2 linked regions of the Caldimonas thermodepolymerans genome follow. The protein of the gene in region 1 interacts with the protein of each later gene in a pairwise test. Links are inferred from orthologs where the notes say so. Each region holds a gene or a part of one and is shown on either strand. Other genes may lie near its edges.

Region 1 (8,160 bases):
CCGCCTGCAGCACCAGGTCGTACAGCTGCGGCTCCTTCGGCGCCCCCTCGCCCTCGAAGCGCACCAGGATGCCGTCGGCGGTCGCCTCGGCGCCGACGGTCTTCGTCCTGAGCATGATGTGGTCGAAGCGCGAGGCGTTCATCTTCTGCCACACCTTGACCAGGTCGCGGTCGGCGCCCTGCATCAGGCCGTCGAGCATCTCGACCACGTCCAGCCGCGCGCCCAGCGTCGAGTACACCGTGCCCATCTCCAGGCCGATGATGCCGCCGCCGATGATCAGCATGCGCTTCGGGATGCGGCGCAGCTCCAGCGCGCCGGTCGAGTCGATGACACGCTCGTCGTCGGGCAGGAACGGCAACCGCACCGCCTGCGAGCCGGCCGCGATGATGGCCTGCTTGAAGCGGATGGTCTGCGTCTTGCCGGTCTTGTCCTGGCCGGTGCCGGTGGTTTCCTCCACCTGCACGTGGTGCGGGTCGAGGAAGCTGCCGTAGCCGCGCACCACGGTGACCTTGCGCATCTTGGCCATCGCGGCCAGGCCGCCGGTCAGCTTGCCGACCACCTTGTTCTTGTGCGCGAGCAGCTTGGCCAGGTCCACCGTGGGCTCGCCGAAGCTCACGCCCAGGTCGGCGAAGTGCTTCACCTCGTCCATCACGGACGCGACGTGCAGCAGCGCCTTGGACGGGATGCAGCCCACGTTCAGGCACACGCCGCCCAGCGTCGCGTAGCGCTCGACCAGCACCACCTTCATGCCGAGGTCCGCGGCACGGAAGGCGGCCGAGTAGCCGCCCGGGCCGCCGCCCAGCACCAGCATGTCGCATTCGAGGTCGGCACCGCCGCCGTAGCTCGCCGCCACCGGCGCAGGCGCGGCCGCCGTCACGGCAGGGGCCGCCGCAGGGGCTGCGGCCGGAGCCGGCGCAGGCGCCGCGGCGCCTTCGGCCTCGGCGTCCAGCGTCAGGATCACCGAGCCCTCGCTGACCTTGTCGCCGACCTTGACCTTCAGCTCCTTGACCACGCCGGCATGCGACGACGGGATCTCCATCGACGCCTTGTCGCTTTCCACGGTGATCAGCGACTGCTCCGCCTGCACCCGGTCACCCGGCTGCACCAGCACCTCGATGACCGCCACGTCCTTGAAGTCGCCGATGTCCGGGACCTTGATCTCGATCACTGCCACGGCAGGCTCCTTACAGCAACACGCGGCGGAAGTCCGCCAGCACGTTGGCCAGGTAGGTGTTGAAGCGGGCCGCCGCCGCGCCGTCGATGACCCGGTGGTCCCAGCTCAGCGACAGCGGCAGGATCAGGCGCGGCTGGAACTGCTTGCCGTCCCACACCGGCTTCATCGCCGAGCGGCACACGCCCAGGATCGCGACTTCGGGCGCGTTGATGATCGGCGTGAAGTAGGTGCCGCCGATGCCGCCCAGCGACGAGATCGAGAAGCAGCCACCGGACATCTCGGCCGGGCTCAGCTTGCCTTCGCGCGCCTTGGCGGCGAGCTCGGCGGTTTCCTTGGCGATCTCGAGGACACCCTTCTTGTCGGCGTCCTTGATCACCGGCACCACCAGCCCGTTGGGCGTGTCGGCGGCAAAGCCGATGTGGTAGTACTTCTTGAGCACCAGCGTCTCGCCGTCCAGCGAGGCGTTGAACTCGGGGAACTTCTTCAGCGCCGCGACGCAGGCCTTGATCAGGAAGGCCAGCATCGTGACCTTCACGCCCGCCTTCTCGTACTCCTTGTTCAGCGAGACGCGGAAGGCTTCCAGCTCGGTGATGTCCGCATCCTCGTGGTTGGTGACATGCGGGATCATCACCCAGTTGCGGTGCAGGTTGGCACCGCTGATCTTCTTGATGCGCGACAGGTCCTTGCGCTCGACCGGGCCGAACTTGGCGAAGTCCACCTGCGGCCAAGGCAGCAGGCCGGGCAGCGCCCCGCCCGCGGTGCCGGCGCCCTTGCCCTTCTGGGCCTGGGTCTGCACGTCGCCGGCCATCACCTTCTTGACGAAGTTCTGCACGTCCTCCTGGGTGATGCGGCCCTTCGGGCCGGTGCCCGGCACTTCCTCCAGCGGCACGCCCAGCTCGCGCGCCAGCTTGCGGATGCTCGGCGAGGCGTGCGGCAGCTTGCCGCGCGGGGCGGTCGGCTCGTGCGCCGGCAGTGCGGCCGTCGGCGAGGTACGCGCCACCGGCTGGCTGGCCAGCTCGGCGGGGCCGGCCGCCGCGGCCGGCGGCTGCGCAGGCTGCGGTGCCGCGGCGGCCGGCGCCGGCGCTGCGGCCCCCTCGGCCTCGACCACGGCGATCAGGCTGCCCTGGCTGACCTTGTCGCCGACCTTGACCTTCAGCTCCTTGACGACGCCGGCGTGCGACGACGGGATCTCCATCGACGCCTTGTCGCTTTCCACGGTGATCAGCGACTGCTCCGCCTGCACCCGGTCACCCGGCTGCACCAGCACCTCGATGACCGCCACGTCCTTGAAGTCGCCGATGTCCGGCACGACCACCTCGACCGTGCCGCCCGCGGCAGCCGGCGCCGGGGCGGCCGCAGCGGCCGGGGCCGGCGCGGGTGCAGGCTCGGCCGCAGGCGCGGCAGCCGCCGGGGCCGGCGCCGCCGCAGCGGCATCGGCCGCCTCGAGCAGCAGCAGCAGGCTGCCCTCGCTGACCTTGTCACCGAGCTTGACCTTCAGCTCCTTGACCACCCCGGCATGCGACGAGGGGATTTCCATCGACGCCTTGTCGCTCTCGACGGTGACCAACGACTGCTCGGCCTTGATCGTGTCGCCGGGCTGCACCAGCACCTCGATGATCTCGACGTCCTTGAAATCCCCGATGTCGGGGACCTTCACTTCCACCAATGCCATTGCGTGTCCCCGTCGTTGTTATGCGTACAGCGGGTTGATCTTCTCGGTGTTGATGCCGTACTTCTGGATGGCCTCGGCCACCTTGCTCATCGGCACCGAGCCCTCCTCGGCCAGCGCCTTCAGCGCGGCAACCACGATGTAGTGGCGGTTGACCTCGAAGTGCTCGCGCAGCTTGTAGCGGAAGTCGCTGCGACCGAAGCCGTCGGTGCCCAGCACCTTGTAGGTGCGGCCCTTGGGCAGGAACGGACGGATCTGCTCGGCGTAGTTCTTCATGTAGTCGGTCGAGGCGACCACCGGGCCCTTGTGCTTCTCGAGCTGCTGGGCCACGAACGGCACGCGCGGCGTCTCGCTCGGGTGCAGCAGGTTCCAGCGCTCGCAGTCCTGGCCGTCGCGTGCCAGCTGGTTGAAGCTCGGGCAGCTCCACACGTTGGCGGCCACGCCCCAGTCCTTCTCGAGCAGTTCCTTGGCGAAGATCGATTCGCGCAGGATCGAGCCGGAGCCCAGCAGGTTGACGCGCAGCGTCTTCTTCGCGCCTTCTTCCAGCAGGTACATCCCCTTGATGATCTGCTCCTCGGTGCCCGGCTTCAGGCCCGGGTGCGCGTAGTTCTCGTTGAGCAGGGTGATGTAGTAGAAAACGTTCTCCTGGCGCTCGACCATGCGCTTGAGGCCGTCGTGCATGATCACCGCCACCTCGTGCGCGAAGGTCGGGTCGTAGGAGACGCAGTTCGGGATCGTGCCGGCCAGGATGTGGCTGTGGCCGTCCTGGTGCTGCAGGCCCTCGCCGTTGAGGGTCGTGCGGCCAGACGTGCCACCCAGCAGGAAGCCGCGCGCCTGCATGTCCCCGGCCGCCCAGGCGAGGTCGCCCACGCGCTGGAAGCCGAACATCGAGTAGTAGACGTAGAACGGGATCATGATGCGGTTGTTCGTCGAGTACGACGTCGCCGCAGCGATCCACGAGGCCAGGCCGCCGGCTTCGTTGATGCCTTCCTGCAGGATCTGGCCGGCCTTGTCCTCCTTGTAGTACATGACCTGGTCCTTGTCGACCGGGGTGTACTTCTGGCCTTCCGGGTTGTAGATGCCGATCTGGCGGAACAGGCCTTCCATGCCGAAGGTGCGCGCCTCGTCGACCAGGATGGGCACCACGCGCGGGCCCAGCGTCTTGTCGCGCAGCAGCTGGGTCAGGAAGCGCACGTAGGCCTGCGTGGTCGAGATCTCGCGGCCTTCCGCGGTGGGCTCGAGGATGGCCTGGAAGGTGCCCAGCTCGGGCACCGGCAGCTGCTCGTCGGCCTTGGTGCGGCGCTTGGGCAGGTAGCCGCCCAGCGCCTGGCGACGCTCGTGCAGGTAGCGCATCTCCGGCGTGCTGTCGTCCGGCTTGTAGAACGGCACCTCGGGGATCTTGTCGTCCGGGATGGGGATGTTGAAGCGATCGCGGAACGCGCGGATGTCGTCGTCCGTCAGCTTCTTGACCTGGTGCGCGGTGTTGCGAGCCTCGCCGCTCTTGCCCATGCCGAAGCCCTTGACGGTCTTCACCAGGATCACGGTCGGCTGGCCCTTGTGGTTGACCGCACGGTGGTAGGCCGCGTAGACCTTCTGCGGGTCATGGCCGCCGCGCTGCAGGCGCCAGATGTCGTCGTCGCTCATCTTGGCGACCATCTCCAGCGCCTTGGGATGGCGGCCGAAGAAGTGCTTGCGCACGAAGGCACCGTCGTTGGCCTTGCAGGCCTGGTAGTCGCCGTCGACGGTCTCCATCATGATCTTGCGCAGGATGCCTTCCTTGTCGCGCGCCAGCAGCGGATCCCAGTAGCTGCCCCACAGCAGCTTGATCACGTTCCAGCCCGCGCCGCGGAACTCGCCCTCGAGCTCCTGCACGATCTTGCCGTTGCCGCGCACCGGGCCGTCCAGGCGCTGCAGGTTGCAGTTGACGACGAAGATCAGGTTGTCGAGCTTCTCGCGCGCGGCCATGCCGATGGCGCCCAGCGATTCGGGCTCGTCCATCTCGCCGTCACCGCAGAACACCCAGACCTTGCGCTTGCTGGTGTCGGCGATGCCGCGGGCATGCAGGTACTTCAGGAAGCGAGCCTGGTAGATCGCCATCAGCGGGCCCAGGCCCATCGAGACGGTCGGGAACTGCCAGAACTCCGGCATCAGCTTGGGGTGCGGGTAGCTGGACAGGCCCTTGCCGTCGACTTCCTGCCGGAAGTGGTTGAGCTGCTCCTCGGTGATGCGGCCTTCCAGGAAGGCACGCGCATAGATGCCGGGCGCGCTGTGGCCCTGGAAGTAGATCAGGTCGCCGCCGTGGTCGGGCGTGTCGGCGTGCCAGAAATGGTTGAAGCCGGTGCCCAGCATGGTCGCCAGCGAGGCGAAGCTGGAGATGTGGCCGCCCAGGTCGCCGCCGTCGGGCGGGTTCAGGCGGTTGGCGCGCACCACCATGGCCATCGCGTTCCAGCGCATGTACGCGCGCAGGCGCTCCTCGATCTCGAGGTTGCCGGGGCAGCGCTCCTCGTCCTCGGGCTCGATCGTGTTGACGTAGCCCGTGGTCGCGGAGAACGGCATGTCGATGCCCGACTGGCGGGCATGTTCGAGCAGCTGCTCCAGCAGGAAGTGGCCGCGCTCACGGCCCTCGGTTTCGATGACGGCGGACAGCGCGTCCAGCCATTCGCGGGTTTCTTGGGCGTCGGCGTCGTTGGCCGCTGCGCCCGGGAAGGAATCCGGCAGTGCAGACATGGGGTCTCCTCGCATAGGTTCAGCTGCAGGCCCGGAGTTTGGCACAGAACACCCATTTTTCAAATAGCGCAAGCAAATTTCATAATATGAATTACATTGCGCCCTCGCGCCGTCACCGTCCGGCCCCGCACGACGGCCGGGCACTGGATAATCACTAATACATATGGCCAGCAGTATCCCCAGCGAGTTTCGTTCCAGCACCCACGAATTGCCACCCAGACCCCGTCGTCTGTTCGGCAAATGGTGGCGCCGGCAATCCCCCGCCCGCCAGGACCGCTTTGCGACGCTGGGGCCGCTGGTCTCCGTCCTGCTGTTCCTGGCGGCCATCATCACCGCCTTCTGGTACCTGCGCCTGGAAGAAATGGAGCGCGAGCAGGAGTCGGTCAAGCGCGACACCGAGGTCGCCCAGCAGCAGATCCGCCTGCGCCTGATCGAGAACCAGGAACAGCTGGTGCGCGTGGCGCGGGAGATCACCACCCGGGCGATCGACCAGGACGAGTTCCTCGGCCAGGCCACCACCTTCGCCCGGGAGCGTCCGGAAGTGGTCAGCCTGACCTGGCTGGACGCCGGCCGCCGCCCGCGCGTCAGCTACCTGTCGCCCAGCCACACCTTCAACGGCAGCCGCTATGCGCCGGGCGCCGAGGCGGTGGCCTCGTCGGCCGCCGGTGGCCCCAAGGTCACCAAGAGCGAGCCGGAATGGACCTTCGAGGCGGCCCGCGACCTGCGCCAGCCGGTCTACTCCCGCCCCTACGCCACCACCAACGGCCTGTACGTGTTCCAGGTCCAGGTGCCGCTGATCGACCGCAGCGCCTTCGTCGGCACGGTGGTCGCCGAGTACTCGGTCGAGGCGTTGCTGCGCTACTTCGTGCCCACCGAGGTCGCCAACCGGCACGGGATGATGCTGCTGGACGCCAACGACCGGGTGCTGGCCAGCACCATCTCGCGCGCGGCGGCCAAGGGCGAGCGGCCCTCGATCTTCCACGAGATCCCGGTCGCGCCGGTGGGCAACGGGCTGATCCTGCGCGGCCTGGGCTACCGCACCTCGCCCGGCCTGATCGGCAACACGCTGTTCTGGATGGTGACCGCGCTGAGCGTGCTGACCGTCTGGATGCTGCTGGGCACCTGGCGGCACATGCGCCGCCGGCTGCAGGTGCAGAACGCCCTGATCGCCGAGACCAACTTCCGCCGGGCGATGGAAAACTCCATGCTGACCGGCATGCGGGCGATGGACATGGAGGGCCGCATCACTTATGTCAATGCGGCCTACTGCTCGATGACCGGGTTCTCCGAGTCCGAGCTGATCGGCAAGCTGCCGCCCTTCCCGCACTGGCCGCCGGACCGCATGGAGGAAAACCGGCGCCTGTTCGAGCAGGAGCTGCAGGGGCGCAGCCCGCCCGGCGGCATCGAGGTGAAGGTGATGCGCAAGGACGGCACCATCTTCGACGCGCGCATGTACGTCTCGCCGCTGATCGACGCCAAGGGCAACCAGACCGGCTGGATGACCTCGATGACCAACATCACCGAGGCCAAGCGCATCCGCGACCAGCTGTCGGCCTCGCACGAGCGCTTCACCACCGTGCTGGAGGGGCTGGACGCGGCCGTCTCGGTGCTGTCGGTGCAGGAAGGCGAGCTGCTGTTCGCCAACCGCTCCTACCGGCTGTGGTTCGGCGCGGACGCGCGCGGGCACGCCCAGCTGGCCGGCGAGTACCCGACCGAAGTCGACGTGCCGCTGCCCGACGGCGACGACAGCGTGGACAACCTGAGCGGGCTGCCGACCCAGGAGCTGACCGACGTGGCCTCGGCCCCGCGCGAGGTCTACATCGAGTCGCTGGACAAGTGGTTCGACGTGCGCGCGCGCTACCTGCAATGGACCGACGGCCGGCTGGCCCAGATGCTGATCGCCACCGACATCACGGCGCGCCGCCGCGCCGAGGAGCAGGCCGCGCTGCAGGCCGAGAAGGCGCAGGTGACCAGCCGCCTGGTGACCATGGGCGAGATGGCGTCTTCGGTGGCGCACGAGCTGAACCAGCCCCTGACCGCCATCTCGAACTACTGCAACGGCATCATCTCGCGCCTGAAGTCCGGCTCGATCAGCGACGACGACCTGATCGCCGCGCTGGAAAAGACCGCCAAGCAGGCCCAGCGCGCCGGCCAGGTGATCCACCGCATCCGCGCGTTCGTCAAGAAGAGCGAGCCGCAGCGCCAGCCGGCCCAGGCCCGGGACATCGTCGAGGACGCGGTCGAGCTGGCCATGATCGAGCTGCGCCGGCGCAACGTCCAGATCCACACCTACGTCGCGCAGCGCCTGCCTTCGCTGATGGTCGACCCCATCCTGATCGAGCAGGTTTTGCTCAACCTGCTGAAAAATGCGGCCGAAGCGATCGACAATGCCAAGCTGCCGCCGTCGCGGCGCAACATCGAGTTGAGGGTGATCCCCCGCCACACCCCCGAGGAAGGCGGCGTGATCGAGTTCAGCGTCACCGACAATGGCCCCGGCCTGAAGGAGGAAGTGCTCAACCGGATGTACGAAGCGTTCTTCTCGACCAAGTCGGACGGGCTGGGCATCGGGCTCAGCCTGTGCCGCTCGATC
Region 2 (7,160 bases), 690 kb from region 1 along the record:
ATGACCAGCAGCAGGCAGCCCAGGTAGACGAGGTACTTGCCCGGCGCGCGCGCGACCTGGAAGACGCTGGCCTGCACGTGCTCGAAGTCCTGGAGCTGCAGCAGCAGCGGCGCCGGGTACAGGCCGGCGTCGGACAGCGACAGCACCGCCTGCGTCATGAAGGCCTGGGTCTTCTCGTCGCCCGGCAGCGGCGGCAGGCCGGCGGCCTCGCGCGTCATCTGGGTCAGCTCGTACAGCACGCCGTTGAGGATGCGGATCAGCACGTCGGAGGTGCGGGCGCGGTCGGCCTCCGGCACGTTGGCCTGCATGAAGTCGGCCAGCGCCTGCAGCCCGCCGGTGAGCGGCCCGCCGGGCTCGACCGGCTCGGCGCCGGCGAACAGGTTCAGCCCGCGCCGGGCGGAAATGGTCAGCTGCTGGGCCAGCTCCGGCTTGTCGCCGTCGATCGCCTTGGCGACGTAGCGGGTGATTGCGCGTTCGCGCAGCGCCGGGTCCTGCAGCGCGGCATGCAGCCGCATCCAGGTGTCGATGCTGTCGCTGTCGTCGGCCGGGATGCGCAGGTAGCGGAACGGCTCGGCCAGGTTCTCGCGCACGCCGGCCAGGAAGACGCGCTGGCCGTCCAGCTCGACCGGCAGCATGTAGTTGTGGAACTCGCGCGCCTGGCCGCTCGCGTCGCGCAACCGGTAGGTGACCGACGGGCCGACGTTGCGCAGCGTGCGCTCGCCGGGCGCCTTGGCGCCCGAACCGAGGTGCTGCTGCAGGCTGTCGACCAGGTTCACCTTGCGCACGTCGGTGGCGTCCTGCGGCGTGCCCAGGTTCTCGACGTTGATCACGCGCAGGCCGGCGAGCTCGAGCGTGTACTTCTCGTCGCCTCCGGACAGCGTGGTGGCGCCGCCCACCGTGCCGCTGACGTCGAAGGCCTCGCCGCGGTGGTTCATCGGGTAGGCACGCAGCCGCAGCTTCGAGCCGCCGTCGTCGAAGCTGGACTGGTAGATCGCCACGCCGCGGTGGAAGGCCGGCTCGTTGACCTTCACGGTGGCCGGCACGGCCTGCCCGGTCTCGTGGTCGTGGATCACGATCTCGCTCGCGAAGAGCTTGGGCATGCCGGTCTCGTAGTACTCGACGATGAACTTCTTCAGCTCGATGTCGAAGGGCAGCGGCTGCAGCAGCACGCCGTCGGACTGGTTCAGCAGCACCACGTTCGAGCGCGCGCCCTCGGGCACCAGCAGGTTGCCGCGGAAGGTCGGGTTGGCCAGGCTCAGGCGGTGCTTCTCGGGCACGTCGGCGATGAAGCCGCCGCCCGTGTAGGGTTCCTTGCCGGCCAGCCACATCTGCGCGCGCACCACCAGGTCGCCGTCGAACAGGCCGCCCAGGCAGATCAGCACGATGGCCGCGTGCGCGGCCAGGTAGCCGATGCGGTTGGCGCCGCCCTTCCTGGCCGCGACCATCACGCCGCGCACTGCGTCGCCGTCCTGGCGGACCTGGGCCTTGGCCTTCCAGCCGTTGCGCTGCATCAGCTGCGTGACGCGCGCCAGCGCCGCCTCGTGGCCCTCGGCCAGCTCGCCGCTGGTCTTGTGGTGGAACGCCTGCAGGCTCTGCTCGCGGATGTGTTCCTTGTAGGTCTTCAGGTCGTGCAGCACCTTCGGCGTGTTGCGCGCGATGCACAGGCTGGTGGAGATCACCAGGAAGGCCAGGATCAGCAGGAACCACCAGGCGCTGTAGATCGAGTACATGCCCACCGCGCCGAACACCTCGGCCCAGAACGGACCGAACTGGTTGACGTAGTTCACGAACGGCTCGTGCTGCCGGATCACGGTGCCGATGACCGAGGCGATGCAGATCACGGTCAGCAGCGTGATCGCGAAGCGCATCGAGGAAATCAGTTCCACCGCGTCGCGCAGCGGGCGCGAGCCGGAGCGAACTTCGAGGCCGGTGGTGGCGGAGGAGGACATGGGCAGGATTATCGGACGCCGGGGCAGGGCGCGCCGTGCATCAAAGACAAAAGGCGGGTACCCCTGCGAGGGACCCGCCTTTTGCCGGTTCGGTTCAGCGCGAGGGAATCAGCGCAGGCCGGCGATGTAGTCGGACACGGCCTTGATCTCGCGGTCGGACATCTTCTCAGCGATCGCGGTCATCTGCGGGCTGTTGGTGCGCTCGCCGTTGCGGAACGCCACCAGCTGGGCCTCGGTGTAGTCGGCGTGCTGGCCGCCCAGGCGCGGGTACTGCGCCGGGATACCGGCACCGGTCGGGCTGTGGCAGCCGGCGCAGGCCGGCACCTGCTTGCCGGCGATGCCGCCACGGTAGATCTGCTCGCCCAGGCGCACCAGATCCTTGTTCTTCGCAAAGCCTGGCTTGGCCTCACGCGTCGCGTAGAAGGCCGCGACGTTCTTCATGTCGGCCTCGCTGAGCGCGCTGGCAAAGCCCTGCATGACCGGGTTCTTGCGCTTGCCGTTCTTGAACTCGGTCAGTTGCTTGACCAGGTACTCGGGGTGCTGGCCGGCGAGGATGGGGTTGGCGGGGCTGCCACGCGAGCCGTCGACCGCATGGCAGGCCGAGCAGACCTGGTTGGCGATGGCCTGGCCCTTGGCCAGGTCGGGCTTGGCAGCCGCCGGCGCATCGGCCGCCAGAGCAGGAGTCAACGCAAACGCAGCAAGCAGCAGGGTAGCGATCGATTTCATGTCGTGGGAAAAGTTGTGTGGCCGGATGCAAAACCGCGGGATTTTACAATGCTCCCCAAATGTCCGATACCCAAGCCTCCAGCTCACCTGCTCCGTCTGCCTCGCAAACCGGCAAAAAAGCACTCGCGTGGGCCCACACCGCCCGCTTCCTGACCACGGCGAGCCGGCTGGACCAGCTGCCCGCGATCGAGCTGCCGGAGATCGCCTTCGTCGGTCGCTCCAACGCCGGCAAGTCCACCGCGATCAACACGCTGACGCAGCAGCGCCAGCTTGCGTTCGCCTCCAAGACGCCGGGGCGCACGCAGCACATCAACCTGTTCGAGCTGGGCCCCAAGGGCGCGCCCGACGCGGTGTTCGCCGACCTGCCGGGCTACGGCTACGCCGCGGTGGAGCGCGCGGCCAAGCTGCGCTGGCAGGAGGTGATGGCGCAGTACCTGGAGGTGCGCCGCAGCCTCAGCGGCGTGGTGCTGCTGGTCGATTCGCGCCACGGGCTCAAGGAGCTGGACCACCAGCTGCTGCGCTTCGTCGCGCCGCGCGTCGGCTCGGGCCAGGTGCGCCTGCTGGTGGTGCTGACCAAGGCCGACAAGCTCAACCGCAAGGAGGCCAACGAAGCGCTGCGTGGGGCCGGGGCGGCGCTGGGCGAGTTCGTCACCGACGAGGCCGACATCGGCATCACGCTGTTCTCGGCGCTGAAGAAGACCGGGCTGGAAGACCTGGCGACCACGCTGTACGACTGGGCACACCCCGAGGCGCCGCCGGGCGCAGCCGAGGACTGAGCGGGCGTTTCCTCGGCGCAGCCCGCACCTGTCCGGACCTGCCTGCCTGAAATGCCCTGGCCGCCGCGCGGCCGGGCAGGTGCGCCGCCCCGGCCGCACGCATGCGGCCTTTGCGAGGGGCCAAAGAAAAGGCCGCCTTGCGGCGGCCTTCCTGGCGAAAGTTCGGCGTGTGGCCGGACCGATTACATGTCCATGCCCATGCCGCCCATGCCGCCCGCACCGGGGGCCGGGGTCTCGTCCTTCGGCGCTTCGGCGACCATGCACTCGGTGGTCAGCATCAGCGAGGCGACCGAGGCGGCGTTCTGCAGCGCGGTACGGGTCACCTTGGTCGGATCCAGGATGCCCATCTCGATCATGTCGCCGTAGGTGTCGTTGGCGGCGTTGAAGCCGAAGTTGCCCTTGCCTTCCAGCACCTTGTTGATCACGACCGAGGGCTCGCCACCGGCGTTGGCGACGATCTCGCGCAGCGGGGCTTCGATGGCCTTCAGCACCAGCTTGATGCCGGCGTCCTGGTCCACGTTCTCGCCCTTCAGCTCGCCGACGGCCTGGCGGGCACGCAGCAGGGCCACGCCACCGCCGGGCACGATGCCTTCTTCAACGGCAGCGCGGGTGGCGTGCAGCGCGTCTTCCACGCGGGCCTTCTTCTCCTTCATCTCGACTTCGGTGGCGGCACCGACCTTGATCACCGCCACGCCGCCGGCCAGCTTGGCCACGCGCTCCTGCAGCTTCTCGCGGTCGTAGTCGGAGGTGGCTTCCTCGATCTGGACGCGGATCTGCTTGACGCGGGCTTCGATGTCGGCCGCAGCACCAGCGCCGTCGATGATGGTGGTGTTTTCCTTGGCCACTTCGACGCGCTTGGCCTGACCCAGGTCAGCCAGCTGCACCTTCTCGAGCGTCAGGCCGACTTCTTCCGAAATCACCTTGCCGCCGGTCAGGATGGCGATGTCTTCCAGCATGGCCTTGCGGCGGTCGCCGAAGCCCGGGGCCTTGACGGCGCAGACCTTCAGGATGCCGCGGATGGTGTTGACCACCAGGGTGGCCAGCGCTTCGCCTTCGACGTCCTCGGCGATGATCAGCAGCGGACGGCCGGCCTTGGCGACCTGCTCCAGGGTCGGCAGCAGGTCACGGATGTTGCTGATCTTCTTGTCGTACAGCAGGACGAACGGGTTCTCGAGGATCGCGGCCTGCTTGTCGGGATTGTTGATGAAGTACGGCGACAGGTAGCCGCGGTCGAACTGCATGCCCTCGACGACTTCGAGTTCGTTCTGCAGCGACTTGCCGTCCTCGACCGTGATCACGCCTTCCTTGCCGACCTTGTCCATCGCGTCGGCAATGATCTGGCCGATCGAGGAGTCGGAGTTGGCGGAGATCGCGCCGACCTGGGCGATTTCCTTGGAGGTGGTGGTCGGCTTGCTGATCTTCTTCAGCTCGTCCACCAGGGCGGCGACGGCCTTGTCGATGCCGCGCTTCAGGTCCATCGGGTTCATGCCGGCGGCCACGTACTTCATGCCCTCGCGCACGATGGCCTGGGCCAGCACGGTGGCGGTGGTGGTGCCGTCACCGGCGTTGTCGCTGGTCTTGGAAGCGACTTCCTTGACCATCTGGGCGCCCATGTTCTGGAGCTTGTCCTTCAGCTCGATTTCCTTGGCGACCGACACGCCGTCCTTGGTCACGGTCGGGGCGCCGAACGAGCGCTCCAGGACCACGTTGCGGCCCTTCGGGCCCAGGGTCACCTTGACGGCGTTGGCCAGGATGTTGACACCCTCGACCATGCGGGCACGGGCGTCACCGCCGAAGACCACGTCTTTTGCTGCCATGTCTGATTACTCCGAATGCTTTGAAACTTGTAAGGGGAACCGTTCAGCGACGCCGACGATCACTTCTCGATGACGGCGAAGAGGTCTTCCTCGCGCATCACCAGCAGCTCTTCGCCATCGACCTTGACGGTCTGGCCGCTGTACTTGCCGAACAGCACGCGGTCGCCCACCTTGACGTTCAGGGCCACGAAATCGCCCTTGTCGTTGCGCTTGCCCGGGCCCACCGCCAGGACTTCGCCCTGGTCAGGCTTTTCGGCGGCGTTGTCGGGGATCACGATGCCCGCAGCGGTCTTGGTTTCTTGTTCGAGGCGCTTGACGATCACGCGATCGTGCAACGGACGAAGTTTCATTGCATCTCCTTGAAGAGGAAGGCACGTCTGGAATAAGAATGAGCGCACGTGAGCGCTCATTAACTTTCAGGATGAGCCCCGGGAATGCGGCTCGTCCGAAACTACTAGCACTCTCCGGCAGAGAGTGCTAACAGCCTCATTATAGGGGTGGTCGGAGGCCTTTCAAGGGTGACCATCAGGGACGACGGGGCCGGCGTGGCCGGCCCCGCCCGGGGCTCAGCCGGCCTCGGGCTGCACCACGAGCAGCGGCTTGCCGGTGGACCGGCGGTGCTCCAGCCGTTCCAGCCCTTCGGCCAGGGTGTCGAAGGAATGGCGCGCGGCGATCACGATGTCGAGCGAGCCGTCCAGCAGGCTGGCGAAGACCGCATCCGCACGGGACTGCACCACCGGCTGCGACTCCATGTGGTCGGCCAGGCGCGGGCGGGTCAGGAACAGCGAGCCGGCCTCGCCCAGCTCGATCGGGTCGAGGTCGTCCAGCGGGCCGGACACCGAGCCGAAGTTGACCACCAGGCCGCGCTTGCGGGTGGCCCGGAAGCTGTCGCGCAGGGTCTCGCGGCCGACCGCGTCGAACACCACGTCGACCCCGTGGCCGCCGGTGGCGTCGCGGACGGCGTCGGCGAAGCGGCCGCCGTCATAGTCCAGCACCTGGTCGGCGCCGAGGGCACGGATGCGTCCGGCGCGGGCGGCCGAGCTGGTGGTGGCGAACACTCGCACGCCGAGGCGGCGCGCCATCTGCACCAGGATCTGCCCGATGCCGCCGGAGGCCCCGTGGACCAGGCAGCTCATGCCGGGCGCAAGGCGCGCGACGTCGTACGCCAGGTAATGCGCGGTGCAGCCGTGGAACATGCTGGCCGCGGCCATGTCCAGCCCCAGCCGGTCGGGCACGCGGGCCAGCAGGCGCGCCGGCACGCAGGCGTACTCGGCGAAGCTGCCCCAGGCGATGCACCAGGCGACCCGGTCGCCCGGGGCGAAGCCGGCGACCTCCTGCCCGGTGGCGACCACCCGGCCCGCGCCCTCGATGCCCAGGGTGCAGGGCAGGCGGACCGGGTAGGTGCGGGATTGCCGGTACTTGCCCTGCCGGGTGTGGATGTCCATGAAGTTCATCCCGGCATGGCTGACCTGCACCAGCACTTCGCCCGGGCCCGGCGCCGGCACGGGGATGTCGGCCAGCACCATCACCTCCGGGCCGCCGTAGGCCTCGATGCGGACGCACTTCACCGCGCGGCCTCCCGGTCGCGGAAGCTGCGGCCGGTGCGGGCCAGTTCCAGCAGCAGCGGTGCGGGCTGCCACCAGTAGCCGTGCTCGGCATGCATGCGCTGCACCGTCTCGGCCACGCGTTGCAGCCCGATCCGGTCGGCGAAGTACATCGGGCCGCCTCGCTCGGCCGGGAAGCCGTAGCCGGTGACGAAGGCGATGTCGATGTCGCTGGCGCGCAGGGCGACGCCCTGCTCGAGCAGGCGGGCGCCCTCGTTGACCATGCTGAACAGGCAGCGTTCCAGGATCTCGTCCTCGCCGATCGGGCGCCGGGCGATGCCCATGCGC

What was found.
Region 2: the proteins of aceE (region 1) and groL interact in binary tests that used the Escherichia coli proteins (3 or more experiments, as listed by UniProt). The link is inferred for Caldimonas thermodepolymerans from one-to-one orthologs.

What each region holds. Positions count from the first base shown.
Region 1 is NZ_CP064338.1:1,567,900-1,576,059, reverse strand. What follows is about bases 2,665-5,921. They hold aceE (pyruvate dehydrogenase (acetyl-transferring), homodimeric type), read right to left. Parts: upstream 5,571-5,921; coding sequence 2,865-5,570; downstream 2,665-2,864. Other genes in these bases: IS481_RS07390 (PAS domain S-box protein), read left to right, coding at 5,734-5,921; aceF (dihydrolipoyllysine-residue acetyltransferase), read right to left, coding at 2,665-2,846. Also shown: lpdA (dihydrolipoyl dehydrogenase), read right to left, coding at 1-1,174; more of aceF, read right to left, coding at 1,185-2,664; more of IS481_RS07390, read left to right, coding at 5,922-8,160. UniProt on the Escherichia coli protein: Component of the pyruvate dehydrogenase (PDH) complex, that catalyzes the overall conversion of pyruvate to acetyl-CoA and CO(2).
Region 2 is NZ_CP064338.1:881,156-888,315, forward strand. Bases 2,952-5,947 are described here. They hold groL (chaperonin GroEL), read right to left. Parts: upstream 5,269-5,947; coding sequence 3,634-5,268; downstream 2,952-3,633. Other genes in these bases: yihA (ribosome biogenesis GTP-binding protein YihA/YsxC), read left to right, coding at 2,952-3,451; groES (co-chaperone GroES), read right to left, coding at 5,328-5,618; IS481_RS04365 (quinone oxidoreductase family protein), read right to left, coding at 5,835-5,947. Outside these bases: IS481_RS04340 (cytochrome c biogenesis protein ResB), read right to left, coding at 1-1,949; IS481_RS04345 (c-type cytochrome), read right to left, coding at 2,058-2,675; more of yihA, read left to right, coding at 2,735-2,951; more of IS481_RS04365, read right to left, coding at 5,948-6,836; IS481_RS04370 (3-hydroxyacyl-CoA dehydrogenase), read right to left, coding at 6,833-7,160.